DNA from 4 places in the Streptomyces sp. JK94 genome. Region 4 is predicted to be linked to each of the others. Evidence: riboswitches for the same ligand, from Rfam matches in the RefSeq annotation. Region 4 holds a riboswitch; each other region holds the start of a gene.
The links. Region 4 has a riboswitch for cyclic di-AMP ahead of ACVV2G_RS24335 (M23 family metallopeptidase). Riboswitches for the same ligand answer to the same signal wherever they lie in the genome.
Positions count from the first base shown of each region.

Region 1 (7,215 bases), on a different contig from region 4:
TGTCGTAGCCCCAGACGTCCTTGCCGTCATGGATCAGGCTGTACTCGGCGGCGTCCTCCAGCAGCGACAGCTTCTGCCGGTCGGGTCCGTCGGCGGCGACCCGCAGGGTGTGGGTGCCGGACACCAGCCCGGTGAGCTTGGCGGACGGGTCGGCGGCGGAGCCGTCCTCGTCCCCGCCCGTCCGCGGACCGCCGGACATCCCGGACATCAGGCCGCTCTCCAGGCCGCCGAGGTCCGGCAGGCCCAGGTCCGTGCTGATCTTGACCGTGCCGGACAACTGCTCGACGTCCGACTCGGCGATCTTCTCTATGAGTTGCTCCGCCGTGACCTCCGGAAGATCGGGGTCCCCGGAGTCGGCGAGCGCGGGGACGAGCCCGATCGTCGCGGCCGCCACTCCCATCACCGCGACCGGGACGACGTACCGCGTGGCCCTGCGCCGTCCGGCACGCGAGTCCTCGCCCTCCCCGGCGGTCGTCATGTCGTCGGAATCGATCGGTGCCATGTGTGCCCTACCTCCGTCGTCGGCGGCGGCTCTCTCGCGACCTCGCACTCGTTCTCTCACCCGTGAGCCGCCATTCTCACCCGAATCGGTGAGGATTGGTGTTTTCCGTAGTGTCCATCTGACCAAATCGGCCGGACGGAAGCGTCAGACCCCGGGCTCAACTCCGCCTACTCCTGCGGGATGACACGGAGGGGCGTCGCCTCCCCCCGCCCGTAGGAGTGGGGTGCGCCGTCCGACGAGGGCGGGGCAGGTGCCGACCTGGGCACGGGCCCCGACCTGGGCACGGGCCCCGGCCCGGGGGGGGGCGGACGCCGACCTGGGCGCGGAGCCGGCCGAGGCGCGGACGCCGGCCAGAGAAGGCGGCCGGGAAACCGACGGCGGGCAGGGCGGGCGGCACTCGGCCAGGGCGAGGCCACCCGCGGCTCGGGACCCGGCGCCTACGAAGGCGACGGCCAGGGAGCGAGGGCCGGACCCGGGACCTCGGCCACCGGAGGCTCAGCCCGCCCGGTGCACCACGGCGTCGCACAGCTCCACCAGCGCGACCTTCGCGTCGCACTCCTTGAGCGGGGCCAGCGCCGCCCGGGCTTCCTCGGCGTACCGGACGGTGTCCCGTCGCGCCTGCTCCAGCGCGGGGTGGGCGCGCAGCAGACGCAGGGCCTCCGCGTGCCGTGCGTCGTCACTCAGGTCGGAGTCCAGCAGCTCGCACAGGGCGTTGTCCTCGGCCAGCCCCAGCCGGGCGGCCCGCTCGCGCAGCCGCAGCACCGGGAGGGTCGGGATGCCCTCGCGCAGGTCGGTCCCGGGCGTCTTCCCCGACTCGTGCGAGTCGGAGGCGATGTCCAGGACGTCGTCCGCGAGCTGGAAGGCGACGCCGAGCCGCTCGCCGTACTGGGTCAGCACGTCCACGACCGTCTCGTCGGCGCCGGACATCATCGCGCCGAACCGGCAGGAGACCGCCACCAACGATCCCGTCTTGCCGCCCAGCACGTCCAGGTAGTGGTCGACCGGGTCCCGTCCGTCCTGCGGGCCCGCCGTCTCCAGGATCTGGCCGGTCACCAGCCGTTCGAACGCCAGGGCCTGCACGCGGACCGCCTCGGGGCCGAGGTCGGCGAGGATCTGGGAGGCGCGGGCGAACAGGAAGTCGCCGGTGAGGACCGCGACCGAGTTGTCCCAGCGGGTGTTCGCGCTGGGCACCCCGCGCCGCACGGTGGCCTCGTCCATCACGTCGTCGTGGTACAGCGTGGCGAGGTGGGTCAGCTCCACGACGACCGCCGAGGGCACGATCCCGGGGGCGTAGGGGTCGCCGAACTGGGACGCGAGCATCACCAGCAACGGCCGGAACCGTTTGCCCCCCGCCCGCACCAGGTGCTGGGCGGCCTCCGTGATGAAGGGCACCTCGCTTTTGGTTGCCTCAAGCAACCCTTCCTCGACAGCAACCAATCCGGCCTGGACATCGGCTTCCAGAGCCTGGTCCCGCACGCTCAGCCCGAACGGCCCGACGACGGTCACGAGGGGTCTCCTGTCTGCTGGTGTCCACTGGCGATTACCTGGTTTGTCGATAGGTCGCTGCCACCACTCAAGTCAGCGTATCCGGTCACGTTTCGATCACCGCTAGCGCCCACCGTTACAGGCCGGTCGGTATCGGATCATGTGCGGCAACATTTCGATCAGGCGATATGAGCAGATATTGATCGACATCACCCGAGGCCCGCGGCACGGAGTGCGGGCGGCCCGGAAGCCGCCGTCGAAGATCCCATCACTCCTCCCAACGGCCCGCGCTCCGAGAACGTCACCCACCCGGCACACCCCCCTCCCGTCCCGAACGGATGCCCGCCCGGCACACGGGGACACCGAACGGGAACACCGGACGGAGCGGGCCCCGGGCGGCCCCGGCAAGGCCGCGTACGGCAGTCGGCGCCACCCGGTCGCACCCGTCCAGTCGCACCCGTCCAGCCCCCACCCGGCCGACCACGCCCGCCCGGCCGCACTCGCCCAGCCCTCACCCGGCCGACCGCACCCGCCGCTCACACCCACCCGGCCACCACCCGCCCATCCGCCACCCCTCACTCTCACCCCACCCCCACCCCCATCCGCGGCCGATTGACGCACACTTGGAAGCAATGCCCGATTTGCCGCTCTTGCCGAGGCCAGTGAGTTGACTCACTCCCCCTCCCTGTGAGCAACCCTGCCGCCGACTAGGCCCTCCCTTTGCGCCGCAAGCCAGTTGAGGCTTGGCGACCGCAAAGGATCAAGCACCTCAAACCCCCCAGACCAAGGTCAACAGGCGCGTTGGGTGATTCCTGCACTTGTTCCGGACATGTGCTCTCGCATACGTTCCGGGCCTGTCGGGCGGACGCCGAATCCTGCCACCGCCCGTACGCACAGTCATCCACCAACAAACTCGCAGGCAGGAGCGGGGGACCCAGGTAAGTCGCCGCACCGGTCACCACCGGAGCGGCTCGGGGTGAAGCCGTGCCCGTCAGGGCCCGGCCGGGCACCTCCCCGCCCGAACCCGACAGCTCACCTCGCAGGCGTAAGGAGAGGGACTCACGCATGTCTGCCAACGGTCACAACCGTCACACCCGGACCGCCCGCATCGCCCGCAAGCTCGCCGTCGCCGGCACCGGCGCCGCCGTGCTCGCCCTGCCGCTCATCGGCGCCACCAGCGCGTCCGCGGCCACCCCGGCCGCCGCCACGACCGCCGCCACCGCGGTGACGACGTACCCGGACACCCTCGACGGCTGGATCCGGGAGTCGCTCGACATCATGGCGCAGCACGGCATCCCCGGGTCGTACGAGGGCATCCACCGCAACATCATGCGGGAGTCGTCCGGCAACCCGCTCGCCATCAACAACTGGGACATCAACGCCATCAACGGCACCCCGTCCAAGGGCCTGCTCCAGGTGATCGACCCGACCTTCCAGGCGTACCACGTGCCCGGCACCTCCTGGGACCCGTACGACCCGGTCGCCAACATCACCGCGGCCTGCAACTACGCGGCCGACCGGTACGGCTCGATGGACAACGTCTTCGGCGCGTACTGAGCCCGCTGACGCCCGCCGGGACGGCGGACCGAGGCAGCCGGCCAAGGTTCGCCGAGGCCTGCCGGTGCCTGCCGAGTCCTGCTGCCCTGCTGAGGCCTGCAGAGGCCTGCTGGGCTCGGCAGAGCCGCACTGAGCCCTGCTGCTAAGAGGCTCCGAAGATCCGCTCGAGGACGACGGCCACGCCGTCGTCCTCGTTCGTGAGGGTGACCTCGTCGGCCACCGCCTTGAGTTCGGGGTGGGCGTCGGCCATGGCGACGCCGTGGGCGGCCCAGTGGAACATGGGGATGTCGTTGGGCATGTCCCCGAAGGCGATCGTCCGCCGCCGGCCGAGGCCCAGGTGCTCGGCGGCGAGCGCCAGACCGGTCGCCTTGGTGATACCGCACGGCTGGAGCTCCACCGTCCCGGGCCCCGACATCGTGACCGTGGCGAGGGAGCCGACCACCGTGCGCGCCGTCGCCGCCAACTCGTCGTCGGACAGGTCGGGATGGCGCAGCAGCACCTTGCTGATCGGCGCGCTCCACAGCTCGTCGCGCCGCTCGACCCGCACCGCGGGCAGCGTCGGGTGGGGCATCAGGTACTCCGGCTCGATGAGCGTGAGGCCGTCGACACCGTCCTGGTCGACGGCGGCGTGCACCTGCCCGACCTCGGCCTCGATCTTGCCGAGCGCGGTCTCCGCCAGTTCCCGGTCCAGGGTGACCGACCACAGCATCCGGTGCGCGGCGGCGTCGTACACCTGCGCGCCCTGTCCGCACACCGCGAGCCCCGTGCAGCCGAGACGGCCGAGCAGGGACCGCACCCGGGGCGCCGGCCTCCCGGTCACCACCAGGTGCCGCGCACCGGCCTCGGCCACCCGTGCCAGCGCGCCCAGCGACCGGTCGGAGACGGTGTCGTCGCCGCGGAGCAGCGTGCCGTCTAGGTCGGTGGCGACGAGTGAATATGCGGTGCGGTCCATGATCAGAGAATACGGACACCGCACCTGCCCGGCTCACCCGCGATCGCATCCGAACGAGGACGCGCGAGTCCGGCACGAGTGCGCACGAGTACCGCGTAAGTACGCACGAGGACGCACGTTCGTGTCCGAAACCTGGCACATCATCGGCTAAGGCCGCTTCAAGGCCTGTGCACCGGTTGGCAACAGGATCGTCCGCTACCTACCGGCCGGGGGGCGCCCGGGGGTACCTTCCTGTTGTCCAGGGGACTTGATCGGGGGGTCGGGTTGAACAGCGGACGTGTGCGTGTGCTCAGGCCCGAGGAGCTGGGCGAGGGGGAACGGGAGCACTGGCGCGAGCTGCGCGCCCGGTCGACGGCGCCCCGCAATCCGTTCATGGAACCGGAGTTCACCGACGCCGTGGGCCGGGTACGGCCGCGGGCGCGGGTGGCGGTGGTCTACGACGGCGGCGACATCGCGGGTTTCCTCCCGTACGAGCGCGGGCCGCTGGGCCAGGGCCGGGCGATCGGACTCGGGGTCTCGGACTGCCAGGGAGCGGTGCTGCGCCCGGGCCTCGTCCCGGACACCCGCCGACTGCTGCGGGCCTGCTCCCTGTCGAGTTTCGCCTTCGACAACCTGGAGGCGGACCAGGGGCTCTTCGTGCCGGCCGCCGCCGAGGAGCACGCCACGTACGTCATCGACGTGGCGAAGGGGTACGAGGCGTACGAGAGCGTGCTGCGCGCCCGGTCGCCGAAGTTCCTGAAGACCACCCTCGCCAAGGAGCGCAGACTCGGCCGCCAGGTCGGGGGCGTGCGCTTCGTGTTCGACGAGCGTGACCCGGCCGCGCTGCGCACGCTGATGGAGTGGAAGTCGGCCCAGTACCGCAGGACGGGGCGCCGGGACCGGTTCGCCCAGGAGTGGATCAGCCGGCTGGTCGCCCGGCTGGCCGGGACCCGGGCACCGGGGTGCACGGGCACGCTGTCCGTGCTCTACGCCGGCGGCCGGCCGGCCGCCGCCCACTTCGGGCTGCGGTCGGCGACGGTCCTGGCGTGCTGGTTCCCGGCGTACGACCCGGACCTGGCCAAGTACTCGCCGGGGCTGGTCCTGCATCTGCGCATGGCCGAGGCAGCCGCCGCCGAGGGCATCGGCATGCTCGACATGGGCCGGGGCGCGGCGGAGTACAAGGACGCGCTGAAGACCGGGGAACTGCCCGTGTACGAGGGAGCGGCCGCGCGCCCGGGGACCGGTGCCGCGCTGCACCGCTTCGGCCGCGAACCGGCCCGCCGTGCGCGCGGCTTCGTGCGCCGCCGGCCCCGGCTGGCGTCGCTGGCGGTACGGACGTCGAGGGGCGTGGCCCGGCTGCGCCGGTCATGACGCAGGGCAACACGAGGGGGTGGGCGCATGGCCGGTGCACGGCGTGCGCGGCAGAAGACGGAGCGGGACATAGCGGAGTTCCTGAGCATCGGGCCGGTACAGGTCGCCGAGCTGGATCTCGTCGCCGAGGGGGCCGCGGGGACGAAGGGGACGGACGGAACGGAGGGCGCGGGCGGAGCGGAAGGCGCGGCGGCATCCCCGGACGCGGAGAGCGCGGGAGGCACGGAGAGCGCCAGGGGGACGGAGAGCGCCAGGGGCACGGAGAAGGCCGAGCGGGTCGCGCTGAGGCCGGGACCGGGCAGCGCGCCGGTGACGTCCGGGGCGGTGTTCCTCCTGGTCAGAAGGTCGGGTCGGCCCGTCGGCACCCTGCTCGGGGAGGTGCCCGAGGGCGCCGACCCCACGGAGGTGCTGACGGCACTCGCCCGGGAGCTGCCCCACGGGCCCCCGCCCGGACCGCTGCCCGCGCCGCCGTCCGCCAGTGTCGTGGTCGCCACCCGGGAACGCGCGGACCAGCTCGCCCGTGCGCTGGACTCGCTGCTCGCCCAGGACCACCCGGACTTCGAGATCCTCGTCGTCGACAACGCGCCCGCGACCGGGGAGACCCGGGAACTGGTCGAGCGGAAGTACGGGGAGCGGGTGCGGTACGTCCGCGAACCGGTCCCCGGGCTCGCGCTCGCGCACAACCGGGGACTCGCGTCCGTACGGGGTGAGGTGGTCGCCTTCACCGACGACGACGTCGTCGCCGACCCGCGCTGGCTCACCGAGCTGACCGCGCCCTTCACCACCGACCCGCGCCTGGGCTGTACCACGGGCCTGATCCTGCCCGCGCGGCTGAGCACCCCCGCCCAGGTACTGCTGGAGAGCCACGGCGGCTTCGCGAAGGGGTTCACCCCGCGGACGTACGACCCCGGGCACCCGCCCGCCGACGAGCCGCTGTTCCCGTTCACGGCCGGCCGCTTCGGCTCCGGCGCCAACATGGCGTTCCGCACGGAGGTGCTGCGGACGGTCGGCGGCTTCGACCCGGCGACCGGCGCGGGCACGCGCGCACGGGGCGGCGACGACCTCTACGGCTTCGTCCGGATCCTCACCCAGGGGCACGGGCTGCGCTATACCCCCTCGGCACTGGTCTGGCACCACCACCGGGAGACCTGGCGGGACCTGGAGGCCCAGGCGTACGGCTACGGGGCGGGCCTCACCGCGTACCTCACGGCGATCCTGGTGAACCGGCCCTCGCTGCTGCCGGCCTTCCTCGCCCGGGTGCCGGGCGGACTGGCGCACGCGCGGGGGCTGACCGCCGTACGCACCACCGACGCGTGCGCCACCGCATGTACCACCGACGCACGTGCCACCGGCCCGGACACCGGCAACA
Region 1 is NZ_JBSICH010000015.1:89,373-96,587, reverse strand. It holds gene ACVV2G_RS14910 (LolA family protein) at 1-502, opposite strand, end outside; gene ACVV2G_RS14905 (polyprenyl synthetase family protein) at 998-2,008, opposite strand; cyclic di-AMP (ydaO/yuaA leader) riboswitch at 2,880-3,047, shown strand; gene ACVV2G_RS14900 (transglycosylase SLT domain-containing protein) at 3,053-3,544, shown strand; gene ACVV2G_RS14895 (HAD family hydrolase) at 3,687-4,496, opposite strand; gene ACVV2G_RS14890 (GNAT family N-acetyltransferase) at 4,776-5,846, shown strand; gene ACVV2G_RS14885 (glycosyltransferase family 2 protein) at 5,874-7,215, shown strand, end outside.
Region 1: linked by a shared signal. The riboswitch ahead of ACVV2G_RS14900 (transglycosylase SLT domain-containing protein) and the one ahead of ACVV2G_RS24335 (M23 family metallopeptidase) in region 4 are both predicted to bind cyclic di-AMP.

Region 2 (7,215 bases), on a different contig from region 4:
GACAGCGAGGCCGCCACCCCCGACACGGGCGCGGCGGACGCGGGCCCGTTCGCCCCGGTCCGCTTCCACTCCAGGTGAGGGGTCGGGATCTCCTCCAGGAAGCGCGAGGGCGGGTTGTACGACGGCTGCCCCCAGGCGCTGCGCAGTGTCGACCGGGTCAGGTACAGCCGCTCCCGGGCGCGCGTGATGCCGACGTACGCCAGGCGCCGCTCCTCCTCCAGCTCCTTGGCCTGGCCGAGGGCGCGCATGTGCGGGAAGACGCCGTCCTCCATGCCGGTGAGGAAGACCACCGGGAACTCCAGGCCCTTGGCGGTGTGCAGGGTCATCAGGGTGACGACGCCGCCGCCGTCCTCCTCGTCCGGGATCTGGTCGGAGTCCGCGACCAGCGCCACCTTCTCCAGGAAGTCGGCCAGGGTCCCGGTCTCCTCGCCCTCGGCCCGCTCCTGCTCGAACTCCAGGGCGACGGCGGCGAGTTCCTGGAGGTTCTCGATCCGGGTCTCGTCCTGCGGGTCGGTGGAGGCCTGCAACTCGGCGAGGTACCCGGTGCGTTCGAGGATCGCCTCCAGGACGGTCGCCGGTCCGGCGCCGGACTCGACGATCGTACGGAGGTCCTCCATGAGGGCGTTGAACCGCTTGACGGCGTTCGCGGAGCGCGCGGCCATGCCGTACGCCTCGTCGACGCGTTTGAGTGCCTGCGGGAAGCTGATCCTCTCCCGCTGGGAGAGGGCGTCGATCATGGCCTCGGCGCGGTCGCCGATGCCCCGCTTGGGGACGTTGAGGATCCGCCGCAGCGGCACCGAGTCCTCGGGGTTGGCCAGCACCCGCAGGTAGGCCAGGACGTCCCGGACCTCCTTGCGCTCGTAGAAGCGGACGCCGCCGACGACCTTGTAGGGCAGGCCGACGCGGATGAAGACCTCCTCGAAGACGCGGGACTGGGCGTTGGTGCGGTAGAAGACGGCGACGTCGCCGGCCTTCGCCTCGCCCGCGTCCGTGAGGCGGTCTATCTCGTCGGCGACGAACTGGGCCTCGTCGTGCTCGGTGTCGGCGACGTAGCCGGTGATCCGCGCACCCTCGCCCTGGTTGGTCCACAGGTTCTTGGGACGGCGGGACTCGTTGCGCTCGATGACCGCGTTGGCGGCGCTGAGGATGGTCTGGGTGGAGCGGTAGTTCTGCTCCAGGAGGATCGTCGTGGCGTCCGGGTAGTCCTCCTCGAACTGGAGGATGTTGCGGATGGTGGCGCCGCGGAAGGCGTAGATCGACTGGTCGGCGTCGCCCACCACGCACAGCTCGGCGGGCGGGACCTCGGCCTCGGGCGGTACGTCGACGGGGTGCTCGGTGGTGCCGACCAGCTCGCGGACCAGGGAGTACTGGGCGTGGTTGGTGTCCTGGTACTCGTCGACCAGGACGTGCCGGAAGCGGCGGCGGTAGTGCTCGGCGACGTCCGGGAAGGCGCGGAGCAGGTTGACCGTCGTCATGATCAGGTCGTCGAAGTCGAGGGCGTTGGCCTCGCGCAGCCGCGACTGGTAGAGCGCGTACGCCTGGGCGAGCGTCTTCTCGAAGCCGTCGTTCGCCTGGGCGGCGAAGTCCTCCTCGTCGATCAGCTCGTTCTTCAGGTTCGAGATCTTGGCGCTGAAGGACTTCGGCGGGAACTTCTTCGGGTCGAGATCGAGGTCCCGGCAGACCAGGGCCATCAGGCGCTTGGAGTCGGCGGCGTCGTAGATCGAGAACGACGACGTGAAACCGAGCCTCTTCGACTCCCGGCGCAGGATGCGGACGCAGGCGCTGTGGAAGGTCATCACCCACATCGCGTTCGCGCGCGGGCCGACGAGCTGCTCGACGCGCTCCTTCATCTCGCCGGCGGCCTTGTTGGTGAAGGTGATCGCGAGGATCTGGCCGGGGTGGACGCTCCGCTCGGCCAGCAGGTGGGCGATGCGGTGGGTGAGGACGCGGGTCTTGCCGGACCCGGCGCCGGCCACGATGAGCAGTGGGGTGCCGGAGTGGACGACGGCGGCGCGCTGGTTCTCGTTCAGTCCCTCCAGGAGCGCGGCCGGGTCCAGGGCGGGGCGCGGGGCGCCGTCCCGGTAGTGGGTGTCGCGGTCCGGAGGCGTGTCGAACTTCCCGGCGAACAGATCGTGCGGCACCGCTTCCGGTGCGTGATCGTCCTCGGGCGGGGGCGGGGGCTCCTCCTCGTGACCGCGGGGGGTCTGGAGGCTCGCCAGGAAGCTGTCGTCAAAGAGGCTGCTCATCGCTCTCCGAGTCTAGGGCGCCCCACCGACAACCCGGCGCCACCCCGGAAAACGGCCGGTATCCCGGCTTCGGGCACGCCCTGCTGCGGGTCCTCGCACCAAGAGTGACGCCCGCACCGGAGGTCACGAAAATGTATCGGGCATATCACCCACCAACCTTCACAGCGGCCTCACGAGTTGGCTACGGTGCGGGCAGGCCGCACGGCCCCCTCCGGCGAACGTCGCCGGGCCGCGCGGCCTCCGCCGAGTCCGGCGTGCCCGCACGGCGCCCGGAGCCGGGGACCCAACCGAGCACCTTGGGGTGAATCGGCCGAACGCCCCCGACGGGGCGGACCCGCCGTAGGGCAACCCTTCCGAACCACCGCCCGAACCCGACAGCTAACCCGGTAGGCGGACGGTTGGAAGGAGTCGCCTCCTTGGCGTCGCACCGCAAGTCGCGTCCCACGGGTACGCGCGTCGCAGGCATACGGACCCCGGCCCTCGCCACGGCGGCCATCACCTCGGTGGCCCTGCTGTCCCAGACGGCCACCGCCGCCCCGTCGGACGACGGCAGGCCGAGCCTCGAAGAGGTCGAGAAGAAGGTCGACGACCTGTACCGCCAGGCGGGGTCGGCGACCGAGAAGTACAACGCGGCCAAGGAGAAGACGTCCAAGCAGCGCAAGCGCGTGGACACCCTCCTCGACGACGTCGCGAAGCGCACCCAGCGGCTCAACGAGGCGCGCGAGGAGCTGGGGTCCTTCGCCGCCGCCCAGTACCGCACGGGCTCCGCGATCCCGGAGACCGCGACCTTCCTGCTCGCGGACTCGCCGCAGGACTACGTCGACCGCGACCACCTGCTGGGCAGGCTCACCGACCGCCAGAAGGACGCGGTCGACGACTACGTCACCCAGCAGTCCGAGACGATGCAGAAGCGCCGCGAGGCCACCGAGAGCCTCGCGACGCTCACCGAGTCGCAGAACGACCTGCAGACGGCCAAGGCCACCGTCCAGCGGAAGCTCTCCACCGCGCGCGAGCTGCTGTCGGAGCTGACCGCCGAGGAGAAGGCCCGGCTCGCCGCGATCGAGAGGAAGAAGCAGGAGGAGGCCGCCCGCAAGGCCGCGGAGCTCGCGAGAGAGCAGGCCGAGGAGCGGGAACGGCAGGAACGGGCCGCCCAGCGGGAAAGCGGCACCGCCTCCGGTTCGTCGGGCTCCTCCGCCTCCGGCTCCTCCGGCTCGTCGGGGTCCTCCGGCGGCACCGGTACGTCGGATGCCACCCCGCCTGACGCCTCGTACGGCACCAAGGCCGAGAAGGCACTCGCCTTCGCCCGCGCCCAGATCGGCAAGCCGTACGTGTGGGGCGCCGCGGGCCCCGGCTCCTACGACTGCTCGGGCCTCACCCAGGCCGCCTGGAAGGCCGCGGACGTGACGCTGCCGCGTACCACCTACGACCAGGTGAACGCCGGCACGACCGTCCCGGTCTCCCAGGCGCAACCCGGCGACCTGGTCTTCTTCTACGACAACCTCGGCCACGTCGGCCTCTACATCGGCAACGGCATGATGATCCACGCCCCGAAGCCGGGCGCGTACGTCCGTGAGGAGTCGATCTTCTACGACGGCGAGTCGTCGGTCCACAGCGTGGTGCGCCCGGCCTGAGCCGCACGGCTCTCTAGCATCGGGCGCATGTCATCGGGCACCACCCCCCACCCTCTGCGCGCCTGGTGGGCGCAGCGTCCGCCGGCGGCCGGGGCCGCGGTGATGGCGACCGGCATCCTGTCGATCGGCCTGCACCTGACGGGCCACCAGCTCCTGTCCCGCGTCACCCTGGTCCTGGCCTGCGCGGCCTGGCTGACCCTGGCGGCGAACTTCGGCCACCTGCTGCTGGTCGAGCGCACGCGGTGGGTGACGCGGGCGGGGACGCCGGGCGCGCTCACCGCCGTCGCCGCGACGACCGTGCTCGGCACCCGCCTCTCCCTGCTCGGTTGGCCCGTCCCGGCGGCGGCCCTGCTGGTGCTGGCGGTACTGCTGTGGCCGGTTCTGCTGCTGGTGGTCGTACGGCGCCGGGGGCGCCGGATGCCGGGGGCGGTGTTCCTGGGCTGCGTGGCCACGGAGGGGCTCGCCGTGCTCGGCGCCACGCTCGCCGCCGCCACCTCGGCGCCCTGGCTGGCGTACGCGTCCCTGGTGCCGTTCTGGCTGGGGATCGTGCTGTACCTGATCGCGCTGTTCCGCTTCGACCTGCGGCAGGTGGCCCGGGGGAACGGGGACCACTGGCTGGCGGGCGGCGCGCTCGCCATCTCCGCGCTCGCCGGTGCCCAGCTGCTCGCGGCGGCCGGGACCGGCATGTACATGTGGAACGAGGACGACAGCGCCGTCCTGCACGACCTGACCGTCTTCCTGCTGGCCCTGGACCTGGCCTGGTACGCCGTGCTCCTCGCCGCCGAGATCGCCTGGCCCCGGGTCCGCTACGACGTGCGCCGCTGGTCGACCGCCTTTCCCCTCGGCATGACGGCGGCGGCGACCCTGTCCGTCGCCGCCGCCGTCGACGTCCCGTGGCTGGACGCCCCCGGTCGGGTGCTGCTGTGGATCGCGGTGGCCGCGTGGCTGGCGGTCGGGGCCGGGGCGGTCGTCCAGGCCCGGGCGGGGCTGCGGCCGGCGGGCGCGGACGGCGGGGAACTCAGGTCCACAGCACCGCGATGAAGACGTTCACGACGGTCAGCAGGCCCACCAGGCCGAACAGCGGTTTCTCCACCTTCTGGTCGTCGCGCTTCACGTAGACCAGGCCGAGGATCACGATCAGCACGGCGAGCTTCACGCCGATCTTGATGTTGTCGACGGAGTGGTCCTGGGCCTGGTGGAGACCGACCAGGGCCACTCCGGTCACCAGCATCGTCAGCGCCCCGTGCAGCATCGCCGGGATGAAGCGGGCCGTGCCCCGGCCCATCGCCTTCATCTGGGTCAGGAAGCCTCCGAGGAGCGCCGCGATACCGATGATGTGGAGACCGACGAAGAGGTGGATGAGTACGTCCATGAGGCCGGAGCCTAGCTACGGGCCCGGACACCCGCCGACACCGGACCGGCGGATGCGGGACGGGGCGGGGCCGTCCTCGCCGCACAGGCGCGCCGCATAACACCTCAGGCGCCTCCCCCGCCCCTGGAACGGCGTATCGGTCATCACTCTGCGTGAAGCAGACGGCCATGCGGGGGTTCCGCGGTCACGTAAGGCCATCGACTGGTCCGGTACCGACAGTTCCGCGCAACTCGGCGCCGTCGCTGCGCGCGCCCGCCTACCGTCCTCCCCGAGTGACCGGAACCGGCCGGCACGAGCGGATGACGAGTGCGGAAGGACGTGGGCTCCAGTGGCAGCGCACCGCAGGCCACGGCAGCAGCGCCCGGCGGGCGGCGGGGCGGCCCGCACGGCCGCCACGATCGCCCTGGCGGGCGCGGCCACCGCGACGGGCCTGGGCGGCGGGACCGGGCACGCCGATCCGCAGCCGGCACCGGCGCAGGTCAAGGCCAGGGTGGACGAGCTGTACCGGCAGGCGGAGGTCGCCACCGAGAAGTACAACGGCGTGCAGGAGAGGGCCGACGCCGCCGAGCGGCGCCTGGAGGATCTGCGGGACGAGGTCGCCCGCAAGGAGGACCGGCTGAACTCGGCGCGTGAGGCGCTGGGTTCGGTAGCCGCGGCCCAGTACCGCAGCGGCGGCCTCGACCCGGGTCTGCAACTCGCGCTCTCCGCCGACCCCGACCGGTATCTCGACGGCGCCGCCTTCGTCGCACGGGCGGGCAGCCGGCAGTCGGCCACCGTGGCCCTGGTGCGCGAGGAGCTGCGGGACGTGGAGCAGTTGCGCGCCGCCGCACGCGTCGAGGTGACCTCGCTGACGTCGCGGAGGGCCGAGCTGAAGCGTCACCGCGCGACCGTCACCGGCAAGCTGGAGGCGGCCCGCCGCCTGCTGTCCGGGCTGACGGCCGCGGAACGCGCCCGCCTCGGCCACGGCGCGGACGAGCGCGTCTCCCGCTCCCCGGCAGACCCCCGGACCGGCCTCTCCGCGGCGGCCCGGGCGCCCGGTTCCCGTGCCGCCGCGGCCGTCGCCTACGCCCACCAGAAGCTCGGCAGCCCTTACGTCTGGGGCGCCACCGGCCCCGACGCCTTCGACTGCTCGGGTCTCGTCCAGGCCGCCTACCGCGCCGCCGGTGTCTCCCTGCCCCGCACGAGCTACGCCCAGATCGACGCGGGCCGCCGCGTCGCACGCTCCGAACTGCTCCCCGGCGACCTGGTCTTCTTCTACTCCGGCATCAGTCACGTCGGTATCTACGTCGGCAACGGCCGGATGATCCACGCCCCGAACCCCTCGGCGCCGGTCCGCCTCGCCCCCGTCGACCAGATGCCGTTCGCGGGGGCGACGCGGGTGGTGTGACGCGCCGGGCCGGTGGTCAGACCAGCCGTCGCGCCGTCGCCCACCGGGTCAGCTCGTGGCGGTTGGACAGCTGGAGCTTGCGGAGCACCGCCGACACGTGGGACTCGACCGTCTTCACCGAGATGTACAGCTGCTTGGCGATCTCCTTGTACGCGTAACCGCGGGCGATCAGGCGCAGCACCTCCCGCTCGCGCTGGGTGAGGCGGTCCATGTCCTCGTCCACCGGCGGGGCGTCGGTCGAGGCGAACGCGTCGAGGACGAACCCGGCCAGCCTCGGGGAGAAGACGGCGTCGCCCTCCTGGACGCGGAAGACGGAGTCGACCAGGTCCGTACCGGTGATCGTCTTGGTCACGTACCCCCTCGCGCCGCCCCGGATCACGCCGATCACGTCCTCCGCCGCGTCCGAGACGGACAGCGCGAGGAAGCGGACGGGCTGCTCGGCGTCGCTCATCAGCGGAGCGCAGCGGCGCAGCACTTCGACCCCGCCGCCGCCCGGCAGGTGCACGTCGAGGAGCACCACTTCCGGCCGCGTCGCGGTGATGACGGTGACGGCCTGGTCGACGTCGGCTGCCTCGCCGA
Region 2 is NZ_JBSICH010000006.1:331,761-338,975, forward strand. It holds gene pcrA (DNA helicase PcrA) at 1-2,246, opposite strand, end outside; cyclic di-AMP (ydaO/yuaA leader) riboswitch at 2,478-2,655, shown strand; gene ACVV2G_RS06360 (C40 family peptidase) at 2,663-3,877, shown strand; gene ACVV2G_RS06365 (tellurite resistance/C4-dicarboxylate transporter family protein) at 3,905-4,918, shown strand; gene ACVV2G_RS06370 (hypothetical protein) at 4,896-5,249, opposite strand; gene ACVV2G_RS06375 (C40 family peptidase) at 5,578-6,636, shown strand; gene ACVV2G_RS06380 (LuxR C-terminal-related transcriptional regulator) at 6,653-7,215, opposite strand, start outside.
Region 2: linked by a shared signal. The riboswitch ahead of ACVV2G_RS06360 (C40 family peptidase) and the one ahead of ACVV2G_RS24335 (M23 family metallopeptidase) in region 4 are both predicted to bind cyclic di-AMP.

Region 3 (7,215 bases), on a different contig from region 4:
TGGAGATCGGTTTCGGCATGGGCGAGGCCACCGCCCGGATGGCCGCCGCCGACCCGGACACCAACCTCCTCGCCGTGGACGTCCACACCCCCGGCCAGGGCAACCTGCTGGCTCTCGCGGAGCGCCAGGGCCTGTCCAACATCCGGGTGGGCAACGGCGACGCGATCATCCTCCTGCGCGAGATGCTCGCCCCCGGCTCCCTCGCCGGGCTGCGCGTCTACTTCCCCGACCCCTGGCCCAAGAAGCGGCACCACAAGCGCCGCCTGATCCAGCCGGAGTTCCTCACCCTGGCCGCGACGCGGCTGGCGCCGGGGGCCGTCGTGCACTGCGCCACCGACTGGGAGCCGTACGCCGAGCAGATGCTGGAGGTGCTCACCGCGCACCCCGGCTTCGAGAACACCGTGCCGGACGGTGGCTTCGCGCCGCGTCCCGCGCACCGGCCGCTGACCCGTTTCGAGGGCCAGGGACTGGACAAGGGGCATGTGGTGAACGACCTGCTCTTCCGCCGCGTACAGCACCTCGCGCCGCACCCCGCGGCACCCGGCGACCAGCGCCCGGAACAGCACCGCGTTCAGCACACGGAACAGTACGGGGAACGGCACCGGGGCCGGCACGAGGAGCGGCGGCCCCCCACCGGTTAGGGTCCATGCCGTGGCCACCTGTCCCCCGTACCCGACGCGTCCGCCCACACGTCCGCGTCCGCACTGGTGGCAGCACCCCTGGGTCCGCTACGGCGCGCTGGTCACCCTGCTCGCGCTCTCGGGTCTGGTGATCCTGGCCCTGGTGCGCGAACAGACCGGCACCCAGGGGTTCCTGGTGGGGCTCGGCCTCGCGGTCCTCCCCGTGCCCCTGCTCATCGCCGCGTTCCGCTGGCTGGACCGGGTCGAGCCCGGCCCCTGGCGGAACCTGCTGTTCTGCTTCGCCTGGGGCGCCTGCGCGGCGGCGCTGATCGCGATCGTCGCCAACAGCTTCGCGACGAGATGGATAGCGACCGCCACCGCGGACCCGTCCGGCGCGGACACCCTGGGAGCCACGGTGATAGCCCCGGTCGTCGAGGAGTCCGCCAAGGCCGCCGCCGTCCTCCTGGTCTTCGTCTTCCGCAGGCGCGACTTCAGCGGCATCGTCGACGGCGTGGTCACAGCCGGCGTCACCGCCACCGGGTTCGCCTTCACCGAGAACATCCTCTACCTGGGCAACGCCTTCGGCACCGACCAGCTCACCGGCGGCGGCATCGCGTCCGTCACCGCGGCGACCTTCTTCGTCCGCATCGTGATGTCGCCGTTCGCCCATCCGCTCTTCACCGTGCTCACCGGCATCGGCTTCGGCCTCGCCGCGCTCACCACGGGCCGCGACCGCCCACGCCGTGCCCTGCTCCCCCTGACCGGCCTGCTGCTCGCGATGGGCACGCACGCGCTGTGGAACGGTTCGGCCGCCTTCGGCGAGTACGGCTTCTTCGCCGTGTACGCGGCGTTCATGGTCCCGGCCTTCGGCCTGCTGACCTGGCTGGTGATCCGGGCCCGGCAACGCGAACTGCGCTCCGTGCGCACCGAGCTGCCCGTGTACGTCCTGGCCGGGTGGCTGTCGCCCGCGGAGCCGTACGCGCTCGGTTCGATGCGCGCCCGCCGCATCGCCCGCCGGCACGCCCGCCGGTACGCCGGGAAGGAGGCGGCACGGGCGGTGGCCCGGTACGAGGCGTACGCGACCTCGCTGGCGTTCCTGCGGCAACGGGGGCGCCGGGGCGGGGCGGGCGCCGACTTCGCCGTACGGGAGCGGGAGCTGCTGGAGGCCCTGTGGCACCGGCGCGGGGCGGCCCGCCCGGCCCTGGACCACGCGGCCCGGGCCACGGCACCGCCCGTGCCGCGCCCGCCCGGGTACGGCCCCGGCCCGTACCCCGGCCACGGCCCCTACGGCCACGCCCCCCTGGCTCCGGCGTGGTACCCCACCCCCCAGTACCTCCCGTACGCCCCGCCCGGCCCCTACCGGCCGTAGGCCTCCGCGTCCAGGGCGTCCTCGGCTGCCGACGACCGTCCTCGATGTTCAGGGCGGACGGACCCGGGTACTCGGAGGACCGGTCGGCCCCGGTGGCGAGGACGACGTCACCACGGCCGCCGTCGGCCCGCGGAGAAGTCGCGTCCCGCGTCAGCGAACGCGGCGGGTCCGCAGGGGCATGGAAGCGGGTGCGGCACGCGCGAACCGGCAGCCCTGACGTCGGGGGGTCGCCGTCAGGACCGCCGGGGGCCCTTGGGGCCGTGAAAGGGTCCGGTCAGGGGGTCAGGCCCTTGCTCTGCAGCCAGGCCATCGGGTCGATCCCGCCGCCGTCGGCGGTGTGGACCTCCATGTGGAGGTGGGCGCCCGTGACGTTGCCGGTGGCGCCGACGCGGCCGATGACGTCACCGGTGTTGACCTTCTGGCCGACGCTGACGCTGATGGACGACTGGTGGGCGTACCAGATCTCCGTGCCGTCGTCGAGGGTGAGCACCGTCTTGTAGCCGTACGAGCCCTCGTAGCCGGCGGACGTGATGGTGCCGCTGTGGACCGCCTTGAGCAGCGTGCCCGTGGGGGCGGCGAAGTCGAGGCCGGTGTGGTAGCCGGAGGACCAGTAGGCGCCGGCCTGGCCGAAGCTGGAGGAGATGGTGTACGAGGAGGTCGGCAGCGTGTACTGCTCGGCCAGCTTCGCGAGCCGCTCGGCCTCGGCCTTCTTCGCGGCCTCCTCCTCCGCCTTCTTCTTGGCGGCGGCGGCCTCGGCCTCGGCCTCCTTCTCCGCCTTGGCGGCTGCTTCCGCCGCCTTCTTCTCGGCGGCTGCCGCGGCCTCGGCCGCGGCCTTGGTCTCGACCTGGGCCTGCTGCTGCTCGGCCTGCGCCATGATCCGGGCCCGCAGCGTCTCACCGGCGTCGGTGGTGCCCTGCGCGGTGTCGGCGGTCGCGGTCGCGCCGATGCCGCTGAGCGGGGTGGCGGAGCCCTCGGGCTCCGGCTCCTCCTCGTCGGCGATGAGCGAACCGACGTTGGGCAGGTCCGGCATGGAGATCGAGACCGGCGGCTTGCCGGTCTGCGCGCTGGCCATGCCGCCCGCTCCGACGGCGGCTATGACACCGACGCCGAGGACGGTGGAGCTGCGGGCGAGTCCGCCGCGCTGCTTGGCCACGCGGTGCCGGCCACGGACGGGGCGGATGGATTCCGCGGTGGGATTCCACTCCTCCCAAGGGCCCTCTTCGGTGCGGTGACGGTCGTGACCGAAGGTGTCGGTGTCGTGCGTGCTCGGCACGAACGGGGCCTCGGGGGCAGGCCGGTTGGACGCCACGTGGGCGTACTCCTTTCCTTCCTTTCGCCTACCGGGTTAGCTGACGGGTTCGGAGCAGGAAGGTCTCCTACGCGCGTATACCCGCCGTGTCTCCACGGCGTCATACGCCCGATTCACCCCAATGTGGTGGTTCCCCGGTTCCCTTGCGGGATTCGGCGCGTGCGCACGGAGCCGCCTTCTGTGACGGCTGGGACGACCGCGCTGCGTTATCGAACGTTAATAGACGCGGGGCTCGGATTCCAAGCCGTTCCTCTTGATCGTTAACGGATCCGGCCGTGACGTACACCTCACGACCGGTGAAAACCGGGCGAGTTGACCCGCCCTCGGTATTCCCCTTCACGCCACGAGTTTCTGATGGTGTGTCAGTTGTTACGCGGAGGGGGGTCGTCACGTCACCGCTCGTGACAACGATCAAGGTCGTCGTCTCAGGGACGCCGTACGGCGAGCAGCGCCATGTCGTCCGCCATCCCGCCCCCGGAGTGCCGGCGCACGTCCTCGGCCAGGGCGTCGAGCAGTTCCCCCGGATGCCGGAAGGCGCAGCCGGCCAGCCGCTCCTGCGGATCGTAGAACTCGCCCCGGGCGTCCCGGGCTTCCGACAGTCCGTCGGTGTACAGCAGCAGGGTGGCCCCGCCGGGGAAGACGTCCTCCTGCGCCCGGTCGGGCCACACGCCCAGCTCGCCCATGCCGAGCGGCAGCGCCGACTCCCGGGCGGGCAGCGGGCGCAGGGTGCCGTCGGCGTACAGCAGCAGCGGGGGCGGGTGACCGCGGTTGACGATGCGGACGACCCCGTCGCCGTGCGGGAGTTCGGCGAGTACGGCGGTGGTGAACCCCTCGAAGGCGTCCAGCCCGCCGCGCCGGGTGCCCTCGCGCGCCAGCGCCCGCTCCAGGCGCTGTGCCACCGCTTCCAGGCTCGCCTCCTGCTCGGCGGCCTCCCGGAAGGCGCCGATCACGACGGCGACGGCGGCCACCGCGCCCATGCCCTTGCCGCGCACGTCCCCGACGATGAGCCGCACGCCCCGTGAGCTGTCCTGCACCGCGTACAGGTCGCCGCCGATGAAGGCGTCCGCCTGCGCGGCCTCGTAGCAGGCGGCGATCTCGAAGCCGCCGATCCGGTCGGCGGGCTCGGGCAGCACGGCGCGCTGGGCGGCCTCGGCGATCTCGCGGACGGTGACGAGGCGCTCCCCGGTGCGGCGGACGAAGGCGTTGACGAGGACGGCGAGTGCGGCGACCGTCGCGATGGTGATCAGTTCGGTGAGGGAGTCCACGTAGTGGGCGACGCCCTTGCTCAGTTGCAGCCCGACGACGGCGGCGACCACGGCGACACCGGTGAGCGCCGTACCGCGCCGTGAGTAGACCGGGGCGGCGACCAGGGGCGCGGCCGTGTAGAGGGGACCGGCCGTGAAGTACCTCGGGGTGAAGATGTCGTACAGGACGGCGACGACGATCAGCAGCACGGGGAGCAGGCGCACCAGGGTCCGCCCGTACGGTATCCGCCGCCGGCGCCCGGTCCCGGTGGACGGCGCCGGCTGCGCCCGGTGTCCGAGGCCCGGGTCGGGCACGGGATCGCCGGGGAGCCGGCCGCCGGCCCTGGCGTACGCTCCCTCGTCGTCCACGTCACCTGGCCGCACCACTCGTCTCCCGCCACCCCGAACGTCCGCGCCGTTTGTCGTCCCGCCTCCAGGTTTCCCGGAGCGGGGGCGGGCGGCGAGCCGTGAGGGCCGACCGGGTGAACGCACCGAAGGCCGGAATCCTCAAGGATTCCGGCCTTCGGTCTTCAGTAGCGGGGACAGGATTTGAACCTGCGACCTCTGGGTTATGAGCCCAGCGAGCTACCGAGCTGCTCCACCCCGCGCCGTTGTGTCTCCACTGTACGTCATCCGGGGGGCTGAATGCACATCCGTGTCCCGCTACCCCTCCAGATGGCGGTTCGGCGCCTTCGCCCGCTGCTCGTACTCGGGCAGTACGACGACGACGGCGCCCCCGGCGGCGAGCACTCCGCTGCCGTCCGCCCCCGGCACGAAGGTGTCCGGCTCCCGCCAGGCCGTGACCACGCGCCGTACCCCGGCGTCGAGGATCAGCCGGGCGCAGGGCGCGGGCCGGGAGGCGCGGCGGGCGCACGGCTCCAGGCTGCTGTAGACGGTGGCGGTCGCGAGCCGCGGGTCGGCGGGGTCGGCCTTCGCGAGCGCCGCCTCCTCGGCGTGCACGACGGGGTCGCTCCCCTCCCGCGAGTGCCCCCGCGCCAGCTCGCTCCCGTCGGCGGCGACCACGACCGCCCCCACACTGAACGCCGTCCCGGACGGCGGGCACAGCTCGGCCAGCTCGCAGGCGAGCGCCAGCCAGTGCCGGTCGGCGGCGGTGACGCGGTCACCGGTGCCGGGGGCGGTGGGCAGGTACCGCGTCAGCACCACGTCCTCGATGCGCCGCGACTCCACCAGCCGCAGCCGCCCGCCCTGGTAGGCGCCGGGTCCGAACAGCCGGGGCGCGTCCGGATCCCCCACGAACAGCGGCGCGAGGACGAGCTGGAGTTCGTCGGCGAGTTCCTGCTGCAACAGCTGGGTGTGCACGGTCCCGCCGCCCTCGACCATGAGCCGCCGTACGCCTCGCCGGTCGTGCAGGTACTCCAGCGCCGCCCGCCAGTCGAGCGCGGCACCGAGCGGCACGACGTCGGCGGCGAGCCCCAGCGCGTGGGCATGCCGGGCCCCCTCGTCCGTGGTGAGGAGCACCTTCTCCCCTCCCGTGTGCCAGAACGCCGCCGCCGGGTCCAGCTCGCCGGTGGCGCTGACCGTCGCCTTCAGCGGGTACTCCGCCTCCCCGGCCGCGACCCGGGCCGCCCGCCGCTCGTCGGAGTTCACCAGCAGCCGCGGGTTGTCGGCCCGGATCGTGCCGGCGCCGACGAGGATCGCGTCGACGGAGGCCCGCACCTCGTCGACGCGGTCGAAGTCGGCCGGGGAGGAGAGCAGGAGCCGGTCGGGGCCGGTGTCGTCCAGGTAGCCGTCGAGGGAGACGGCGGCGGAGAGGAGGACGTAGGGGAGGGGCATCAGGGGCGCTCCATGGGAGGCGTGGACGTTGTCCGGGGCGATCGGTCCTTGACCGTCACCAGTTCAGCACGGGCCTCGTCGACCATCTCCCGGACCGACTCCGGCAGCGCTTCGCGGTCCGCCAGAGCGTCAAGCCGCCAGTCCGTCTGCCGAGCCGGCCCCAGGAACTCATCGGTCACTGGCCGGGCTCCGTCTGCCGCACCCGGTGCCGGATCTGCGAGGCCTCTTCGAGCAACTCCTTGGCCTCGACGACTCGGTGGAATCCGCCGCACGGTGGTGGAGATCAGCCATGTGTGCGTCGAGCGCCGGATCGCGAGCGATCGCGTACTCGGCCCACCAGCGGGCCATGAACGCGGGGAGAGGACCGATGTCGAAGGTGTCGGCGATCGCCCACTTCCAGTGCTCGTCGAAGTCGGGCAGCAGCTGGGGAGCGTACTGGGCAATGGCAGCGCGCAACGCCTCTGGATTCCGCTCGGGCATGCGAGGAACGACCGGCGTCGGTTCTGCGGCGTGTGCGGTCATGACCGGACGTACTCCTCTACGCTCCTTCGGCGCTCTGTGCCTACGCGACGATAATCCGTCCCGACAACCCGGGTGTCAGCTCAGATGGCGTCGGTGCCGTCGTCCGCTTCGGGCAGGCGTCGGCCACGGGACTCCGCGACCCTCAGCGCGTCGGCTAGGCACTCCGTCAGCCGGATCGCGGTGTAGCGGACCTCGGCGTTCGGGGACACGGGGTCGTCCAGCAGATGGCGGGCGGAGCGGAGCACGTCCAGTCCTTCGGTGAGCTGCCGGGCCTCCGTCTCGTCGGCGAGGCGCGACACGATCCCGCTCCCGTCGCCGGGGGCGAGGAAGCAGGGCTTGCCTTCCGGTGACAGCCAG
Region 3 is NZ_JBSICH010000007.1:15,461-22,675, forward strand. It holds gene trmB (tRNA (guanosine(46)-N7)-methyltransferase TrmB) at 1-641, shown strand, start outside; gene ACVV2G_RS06640 (PrsW family intramembrane metalloprotease) at 652-1,989, shown strand; gene ACVV2G_RS06645 (M23 family metallopeptidase) at 2,264-3,298, opposite strand; cyclic di-AMP (ydaO/yuaA leader) riboswitch at 3,309-3,466, opposite strand; gene ACVV2G_RS06650 (PP2C family protein-serine/threonine phosphatase) at 3,724-4,911, opposite strand; tRNA gene ACVV2G_RS06655 (tRNA-Met) at 5,077-5,150, opposite strand; gene ACVV2G_RS06660 (dihydrofolate reductase family protein) at 5,206-6,336, opposite strand; gene ACVV2G_RS06665 (hypothetical protein) at 6,336-6,515, opposite strand; gene ACVV2G_RS06670 (DUF6247 family protein) at 6,505-6,858, opposite strand; gene ACVV2G_RS06675 (hypothetical protein) at 6,939-7,215, opposite strand, start outside.
Region 3: linked by a shared signal. The riboswitch ahead of ACVV2G_RS06645 (M23 family metallopeptidase) and the one ahead of ACVV2G_RS24335 (M23 family metallopeptidase) in region 4 are both predicted to bind cyclic di-AMP.

Region 4 (7,215 bases):
ATCGAGCACCTCGCCCTGCGCACCGGCGACCGCGGCGGTGCCGGCGGACCGGTCACCGTCCTGCGCACGGGCATGGGGCCCCGGGCGGCCGAGCGCTCGGTCACCCGGGTGCTGGCCGACGACCCGGCGCTCGGCGACGCCGCCGTACTCGCCACCGGGTTCTGCGCGGGACTGGCCCCCGGCATGCACCCCGGAGACCTGGTCGTCGCCGAGGAGACCCGGGACCCACGCTCCACCGTCGCCTGCGTCGGCACCGGCCGGCTGGCCGAGGAACTCGCGCGTGCCGTCCCCCGGCGCACCGTCCACACCGGGCCGCTGACCGGCTCGGACCACGTCGTCCGCGGCCCCGAGCGCGCCGACCTGCTCTCGACCGGCGCGATCGCCGTCGACATGGAGTCCGCGGCCACGCTCCTGAGCGCCGTCCGGGCGGGCGCGCGCCCGGTTGCGGCCGTCCGGGTGGTCGTGGACGCTCCGGAACACGAACTCGTGCGGATCGGCACGGTGCGCGGTGGAATATCGGCTTTCCGCGTTCTCCGATCCGTTCTTCCCGCATTCTTCGAATGGCACCGTTCTTTGCTGCTCCCCCGGAGGTGAGCCCAGATGGCCATGCCGCTGCGTCAGTCCGTCAAGGTCGCTACATACCTGGCCGAACAGAAGATCCGCCGACGGGACAAGTTTCCGCTGATCGTGGAGCTGGAGCCGCTCTTCGCCTGTAACCTGAAGTGCGAGGGGTGCGGCAAGATCCAGCACCCGGCCGGGGTGCTCAAGCAGCGCATGCCGGTCGCGCAGGCGGTCGGGGCGGTGCTCGAATCGGGTGCGCCGATGGTGTCCATCGCCGGCGGTGAGCCGCTGATGCACCCCCAGATCGACGAGATCGTCAGACAGCTGACGGCCAAGCGGAAATACGTCTTCCTGTGCACCAACGCCCTGCTCATGCGCAAGAAGATGGACAGGTTCAAGCCCTCGCCCTACTTCGCCTTCGCGGTGCACATCGACGGGCTGCGCGAGCGCCACGACGAGTCCGTGGCGAAGGAGGGTGTGTTCGACGAGGCCGTGGAGGCCATCAGGGAGGCCAAGCGGCGCGGTTTCCGGGTGACCACCAACTCGACCTTCTTCAACACCGACACCCCGCAGACCATCGTCGAGGTCCTCGACTACCTCAACGACGACCTCCAGGTCGACGAGATGATGATCTCGCCCGCCTACGCCTACGAGAAGGCGCCCGACCAGGAGCACTTCCTCGGCGTGGAGCAGACCCGCGAGCTGTTCAAGAAGGCCTTCTCGGGCGGCAACCGGGCCCGCTGGCGGCTCAACCACTCCCCGCTGTTCCTCGACTTCCTCGAGGGCAAGGTGGACTTCCCCTGCACCGCGTGGGCGATCCCGAACTACTCCCTCTTCGGCTGGCAGCGCCCCTGCTACCTGATGAGCGACGGGTACGTCCCGACGTACCGGGAGCTGGTCGAGGAGACCGACTGGGACAAGTACGGCCGCGGCAAGGACCCGCGCTGCGCCAACTGCATGGCGCACTGCGGCTACGAGCCCACCGCCGTCCTGGCCACGATGGGCTCGCTCAAGGAGTCCCTGCGCGCCCTGCGCGAGACCGTCTCCTCGAACCGGGAGTGACGGCGTGACCGCCGTCCCACCGGGCGTCCCCGAGGTGTCCGGTCCGGGCGAGGCCCGCGAGGCCGGCCCCGGGCTCACCCCGGCCGGCATCGCCGGCCGGATCGGCGCGGGCCCGGCCCTCACGGCCGTGTCCGCACGACGCGCCGCAGACCCCTCGGAGACGGACGGACCGTCATGCCGGTGCAAGGGAGGAGCTGAATGACCGAGGAGTTCGACCTCGCCGCACTGCTGGCCGAGCGCGGAGCCGAACGGTACGAGCTGCACGCCCGGCACCTCAACCACCAACTGCCCCGCGTGCTGCGCACGATCGGCTTCGACAAGGTCTACGAGCGGGCCGAGGGCGCGCACTTCTGGGACGCGGAAGGCAACGACTACCTGGACATGCTCGCCGGGTTCGCGGTGATGGGCCTGGGGCGCCACCACCCCGTCGTCCGCAAGGCCCTGCACGATGTCCTCGACGCCTCGCTGGCCGACCTCACCCGCTTCGACTGCCCGCCGCTGCCCGGGCTGCTGGCCGAGCGGCTGCTCTCCTACAGCCCCCACCTGGACCGGGTTTTCTTCGGCAACAGCGGCACGGAGGCGGTGGAGACCGCGCTGAAGTTCGCCCGGTGCGCGACCGGCAGGCCGCGCGTCCTGTACTGCTCGCACGCCTTCCACGGGCTGACCACCGGTTCGCTGTCCGTCAACGGCGAGGACGGCTTCCGCGACGGCTTCGCTCCCCTGCTGCCCGACACGGCGGTCCCGCTCGGCGACCTGGACGCCCTGGCGCGGGAGCTGAAGAGGGGAGACGTGGCCGCGCTGATCGTGGAGCCGATCCAGGGCAAGGGCGTGCACGAGGCCCCGCCCGGCTACCTGCGCGCCGCACAGGAACTGCTGCACCGGCACAAGGCGCTCCTGATCGCCGACGAGGTGCAGACGGGCCTGGGCCGGACCGGGACGTTCTACGCCTTCCAGCACGAGGACGGGGTCGAGCCCGACCTGGTGTGCGTGGCCAAGGCCCTGTCGGGCGGTTACGTGCCGGTCGGGGCCACGCTGGGCAAGGACTGGATCTTCCAGAAGGTCTACTCCTCGATGGACCGCGTGCAGGTCCACTCGGCGAGCTTCGGGGCCAACGCGCAGGCCATGGCGGCCGGGCTCGCGGTGCTCTCGGTGATGGAGAACGAGGAGATCGTGGCGAACGCCGCCGCGGTCGGGGAACGGCTGAAGTCGCGGCTGGCGGAGCTGGTGGACCGCTATGAGCTGCTCGCCGACGTGCGGGGCCGGGGGCTGATGATCGGCATCGAGTTCGGCCGCCCCACGTCACTGAAGCTACGCAGCCGCTGGACGATGCTGCAGGCGGCGCGGAAGGGGCTGTTCGCCCAGATGGTGGTGGTGCCGCTGCTGCAGCGGCACCGGATCCTGACGCAGGTGTCCGGCGATCACCTGGAAGTGATCAAACTGATCCCGCCGCTGATCATCGACACCTCGGACGCGGACCGGTTCGTCGACGCCTTCACGGAGGTGATGGACGACGCGCACCACGGCGGTGGCCTGCTGTGGGACTTCGGCAAGAACCTGGTCAGGCAGGCGGTGGCCAACCGGTAGCGACGGCCGACGATCGTCTGCGCGTCGTGCGGGGCTCCTGTCCCGCCCGTCCCGCCCGTCCCGTCCTGCCCCTTCCGTCCGGTTCCCCGGCCTCCGGGATACGGCCTTTGCCTCAGAGGCAATACTCTTGCCGCAGGGGCAAGTTTCCGGCTGAATGGAGGCATGACCTCCCGCGAGACCGAACCACCGTCGCCTCCCGCGGCGGCGGACGCGGTGCCCGTCGTGGCGCCGCGGCTGCGTGACCTGCGGCGCGGGGCCGCCCTCACCCTGGAGGCGGCGGCCCGCGCCGCCGGGTTGTCGCCGGCCCACCTCTCCCGGCTGGAGACCGCACAGCGCCAGCCCTCGCTGCCGATGCTGCTCTCCCTCGCCCGTGTCTACGGCACGACCGTCTCGGAACTGCTCGGCGAGACCGCCGGGGGCCGGGACGCCGTCGTGCGTGCCGACGCCATGGAGCCGACGTTCGCGGGCGGCTGGACGTACTGGCAGGCCGGTGGCGCCGGCCGCGGTATGCAGGCCCTGCGGGTCCGTGTGCCGCACGGCACGCAGGGGGACATCGTGCGGGTGCACCCCGGCGAGGAGTGGCTCCACGTGCTGCGGGGCCGGCTGCGGCTGCGCCTCGGGGACACCGTGCACCGGCTCGGTCCGGGCGACAGCGCGCACTTCGACTCGCTGACCCCGCACCGGATCGCCGCCCGGGACGCCGACGGGGTCGAGCTCCTCTTCGTCCACACCCTGCTGCAGAGCCCGACGGCGGCGCTGTGCCTGGGGCCGGCCGCCGGGCCGGCCCACCCCGACCCGGGAGAGACGTCATGAACATGCAGGACAAGTTCCCGCGCGCCGTGTGGGTGCGGCTCTTCATCTACCTCGTCGTGGGGCACCTCTTCGCGGGTTTCATCTACCTGCTCTTCGAGGTGGGGGCCAACAGCAGGTGAGCGTACGCCTCAGTCGAGCATCCGCTCGCGCAGCCGCTCCCGGGTCGCCGGAGTGATCCGCAGCCCCTTCTCCAGGTAGGCGTCGACTCCTCCCCAGGTCTGCTCGACGGTCTCGAAGGCCGCCGCGAGGTACTCGGCGCGCGCGTCGAACAGGGGACTGAGCAGCTCCATGACCTCGGGGGAGTAGGCGGAGGCGGCGGAGCCGCTGCGGCGCACCTTGTAGCGGCGGTGCGTGGCGTTCGACTTCAGGTAGTCCTCGACGACGGCCTCACGCTCGACGCCGAGGGCGAGAAGGGTGATCGCGACCGACAGGCCCGCGCGGTCCTTGCCGGCCGCGCAGTGCATCAGGGCGGGGACGCTGTCCTCGGCGAGCGCGTGCAGCACCCGCGAGTGCTCCGCCGTGCGCTCCGTGATGATCAGGCGGTAGGAGCCGATCATGCGGTCGGCGGCCTTGCCGTCGGCCAGGATCGCGCGCAGCTGGTCCAGGTCGCCGTCGCGGACCATCTTCCAGAACTCGGCGCCGTCGGCCGGGTCGCTCAGCGGCAGGTTCACATTGCGTACGCCCGGCAGCTCGACGTCCGGGCCCTCGAGCTTCTGGTCGGCCGCGTTGCGGAAGTCGAAGATCGTGTGCAGGCCCAGCGAGGCCAGGAACGCGGCGTCCTCACCGGTGGCGTGCGCCAGGTGCCCGCTGCGGAACAGCACCCCCGGTCGCACCCGCCGTCCGTCCACGGTCGGCAGTCCGCCCACGTCACGGAAGTTGCGCACGCCGGCCAGCTCGGGTTCGGTCGACGGGACCTGCTGCGTCACGGGGACTCCTCCCACTCCGCCCCGTCGGCGCTGCTCGCCGACGGGCACCACTCGACGATACGGCACGGTCCGGGGCCCTCGGCGGCACGGACCTCCGACTCCGAGGCATCTGGGTCATCCGTCCGATATGGCGCCTTCGTTACAACTCGCCCTGGTGTAAGAGGCGCTGGCGGGACGGCGCGTGAGCAGCGTCATATCGGTGACGGTGCGTTGTCCGTCATGTTCACGTAATCCAACCGGTTTTCAAGGACGTTTGCCCGAAACGGAGCTTCGGGAATCGACGGAGGGTGACCGGTGATTCCCGTAAAGGACCGGTAGGAACACCCGTCCGCGGAACCCCTCGCTTGTCCGTGTGCGTCCTGGTCGCTTACGTTCACCACCGATCCGGGCGGACGCCTAATCCTGCCGCCGACCGGAGCCAGCACTCATCCACCACCCGTACACGGCAGGAGCGGGGGACCCACAGGTACAACTGCCTGTTCCGGTTCCCGGAACGGCTTGGGGTTAAGCCGCGTCTCGGCGCGGCCGGGCATCTCCAGCTCGCACCCGACAGCTCACCTCGCAGGCGCCGGAGAGGACATCACCATGCCCGCGAAGGGTAAGCACCGCCGTACCAGGACCATGCGCCTGACCCGCACCATCGCCGTCGCCGGAACCGGTGGCGCCGCGCTCGCGCTGCCGCTGATGGGCGCCGCCGGGGCCCACGCCGCTCCCGCGCAGTCCGTTTCCGAGCAGGCCGTGCGGTCCGCCGCGACGTCGGCCGAGAAGGCCGCCGGCACCGCGAAGAGCGAGCAGTCGCGGACGTACACCGTGCAGAGCGGTGACTACCTCTCGAAGATCGCCGACGACCAGGACGTCGACGGCGGCTGGAAGAAGCTCTACGCCGACAACCGCGAGGCCGTCGGTTCGGACCCGTCGCTGATCCACCCAGGGCTGAAGCTCGCGATCGGTGGACAGGCCGCCAAGTCGTCGGCCCCGTCCTCCTCCGCCGCCGAGGCCGAGAAGCCGGCCGCCGAGAAGGCCGCGCCGGCCGAGAAGTCCTCGGGCGACGCGAAGACCTCCTCCTCGGGCTCCTCAAGTTCCTCGGACTCCTCGGACTCCTCGAACACGAGCGCCCGGTCCGCCGGCACCAGCAGCGGCTACACGTCCCCCGTCCCCGGCGGCAGCGTCGGCACCCCGTACCACCAGACCGGCAGCATGTGGTCCAGCGGCTACCACACCGGCACGGACTTCGTCGTCCCGACCGGCACCTCGCTCAAGGCCGTCGGCGCGGGCACCGTCGTCTCCGCCGGCTGGGGCGGCGCGTACGGCAACCAGGTCGTCGTCCAGCTCGCCGACGGCTACTACGCCCAGTACGCCCACCTCTCCTCGCTCTCCGTCTCCGCGGGCCAGTCCGTGACGGCGGGCCAGCAGGTCGGCCTCTCGGGCGCCACCGGCAACGTGACCGGTCCGCACCTGCACTTCGAGATCCGCACCACCGCGGACTACGGCTCGGACGTGGACCCGATCGCCTACCTGCGTTCGCACGGCGTCTCCCTCTGACGAGGACGCTGGCGCGGCCTCGCGCCGCCGAAGGCCGGACCCCGATCCCCGGGTCCGGCCTTCGGCGCGTTCCGGCCCCGGGGAACGTCCCGGCCTTCGGCGTATTCCTGGATCGGCGAACACGTCGGGCGTGGTGTTTCTCACCGCCCGTCAACCCTTTCCTACGGTCGCGTAGGCCACATTCCAGGGTGAATCATGGGCCGATGTGGCAGACGATTCGAAGAGTGACAGCAGAGCAGTGATCGGGTCGTACGTGGCGGTGGGGGACAGCTTCACCGAAGGCGTCGGTGACCGGGGCCCCGACGGGTCGTTCGTCGGCTGGGCCGACCGGTTCGCCGTACTGCTGGCGGACCGGCGCCCCGAGGGCGACTTCACCTACACGAACCTCGCCGTACGCGGCAGGCTGCTCGACCGGATCGTGGCGGAGCAGGTGCCGCGAGCCGTCGAACTCGCGCCGGACCTGGTCTCGTTCTGCGCGGGCGGCAACGACATCATCCGGCCCGGCACCGACCCCGACGAGGTGGCCGAGCGGTTCGAGCGGGCGGTGGCCGCGCTGACCGCCGCGGCCGGCACCGTGCTCGTGACGACCGGCTTCGACACCCGCGGGGTGCCCGTCCTCAGGCGTCTGCGCGGCAAGATCGCCACGTACAACGGGCACGTGCGGGCCGTCGCCGACCGCTACGGCTGCCCCGTGCTCGACCTGTGGTCGCTCAGGACCGTGCAGGAC
Region 4 is NZ_JBSICH010000029.1:18,599-25,813, forward strand. It holds gene ACVV2G_RS24305 (phosphorylase family protein) at 1-594, shown strand, start outside; gene hpnH (adenosyl-hopene transferase HpnH) at 601-1,623, shown strand; gene ACVV2G_RS24315 (aspartate aminotransferase family protein) at 1,822-3,207, shown strand; gene ACVV2G_RS24320 (helix-turn-helix domain-containing protein) at 3,370-4,020, shown strand; gene ACVV2G_RS24325 (DUF6126 family protein) at 4,017-4,139, shown strand; gene ACVV2G_RS24330 (tyrosine-protein phosphatase) at 4,149-4,946, opposite strand; cyclic di-AMP (ydaO/yuaA leader) riboswitch at 5,370-5,529, shown strand; gene ACVV2G_RS24335 (M23 family metallopeptidase) at 5,532-6,488, shown strand; gene ACVV2G_RS24340 (SGNH/GDSL hydrolase family protein) at 6,727-7,215, shown strand, end outside.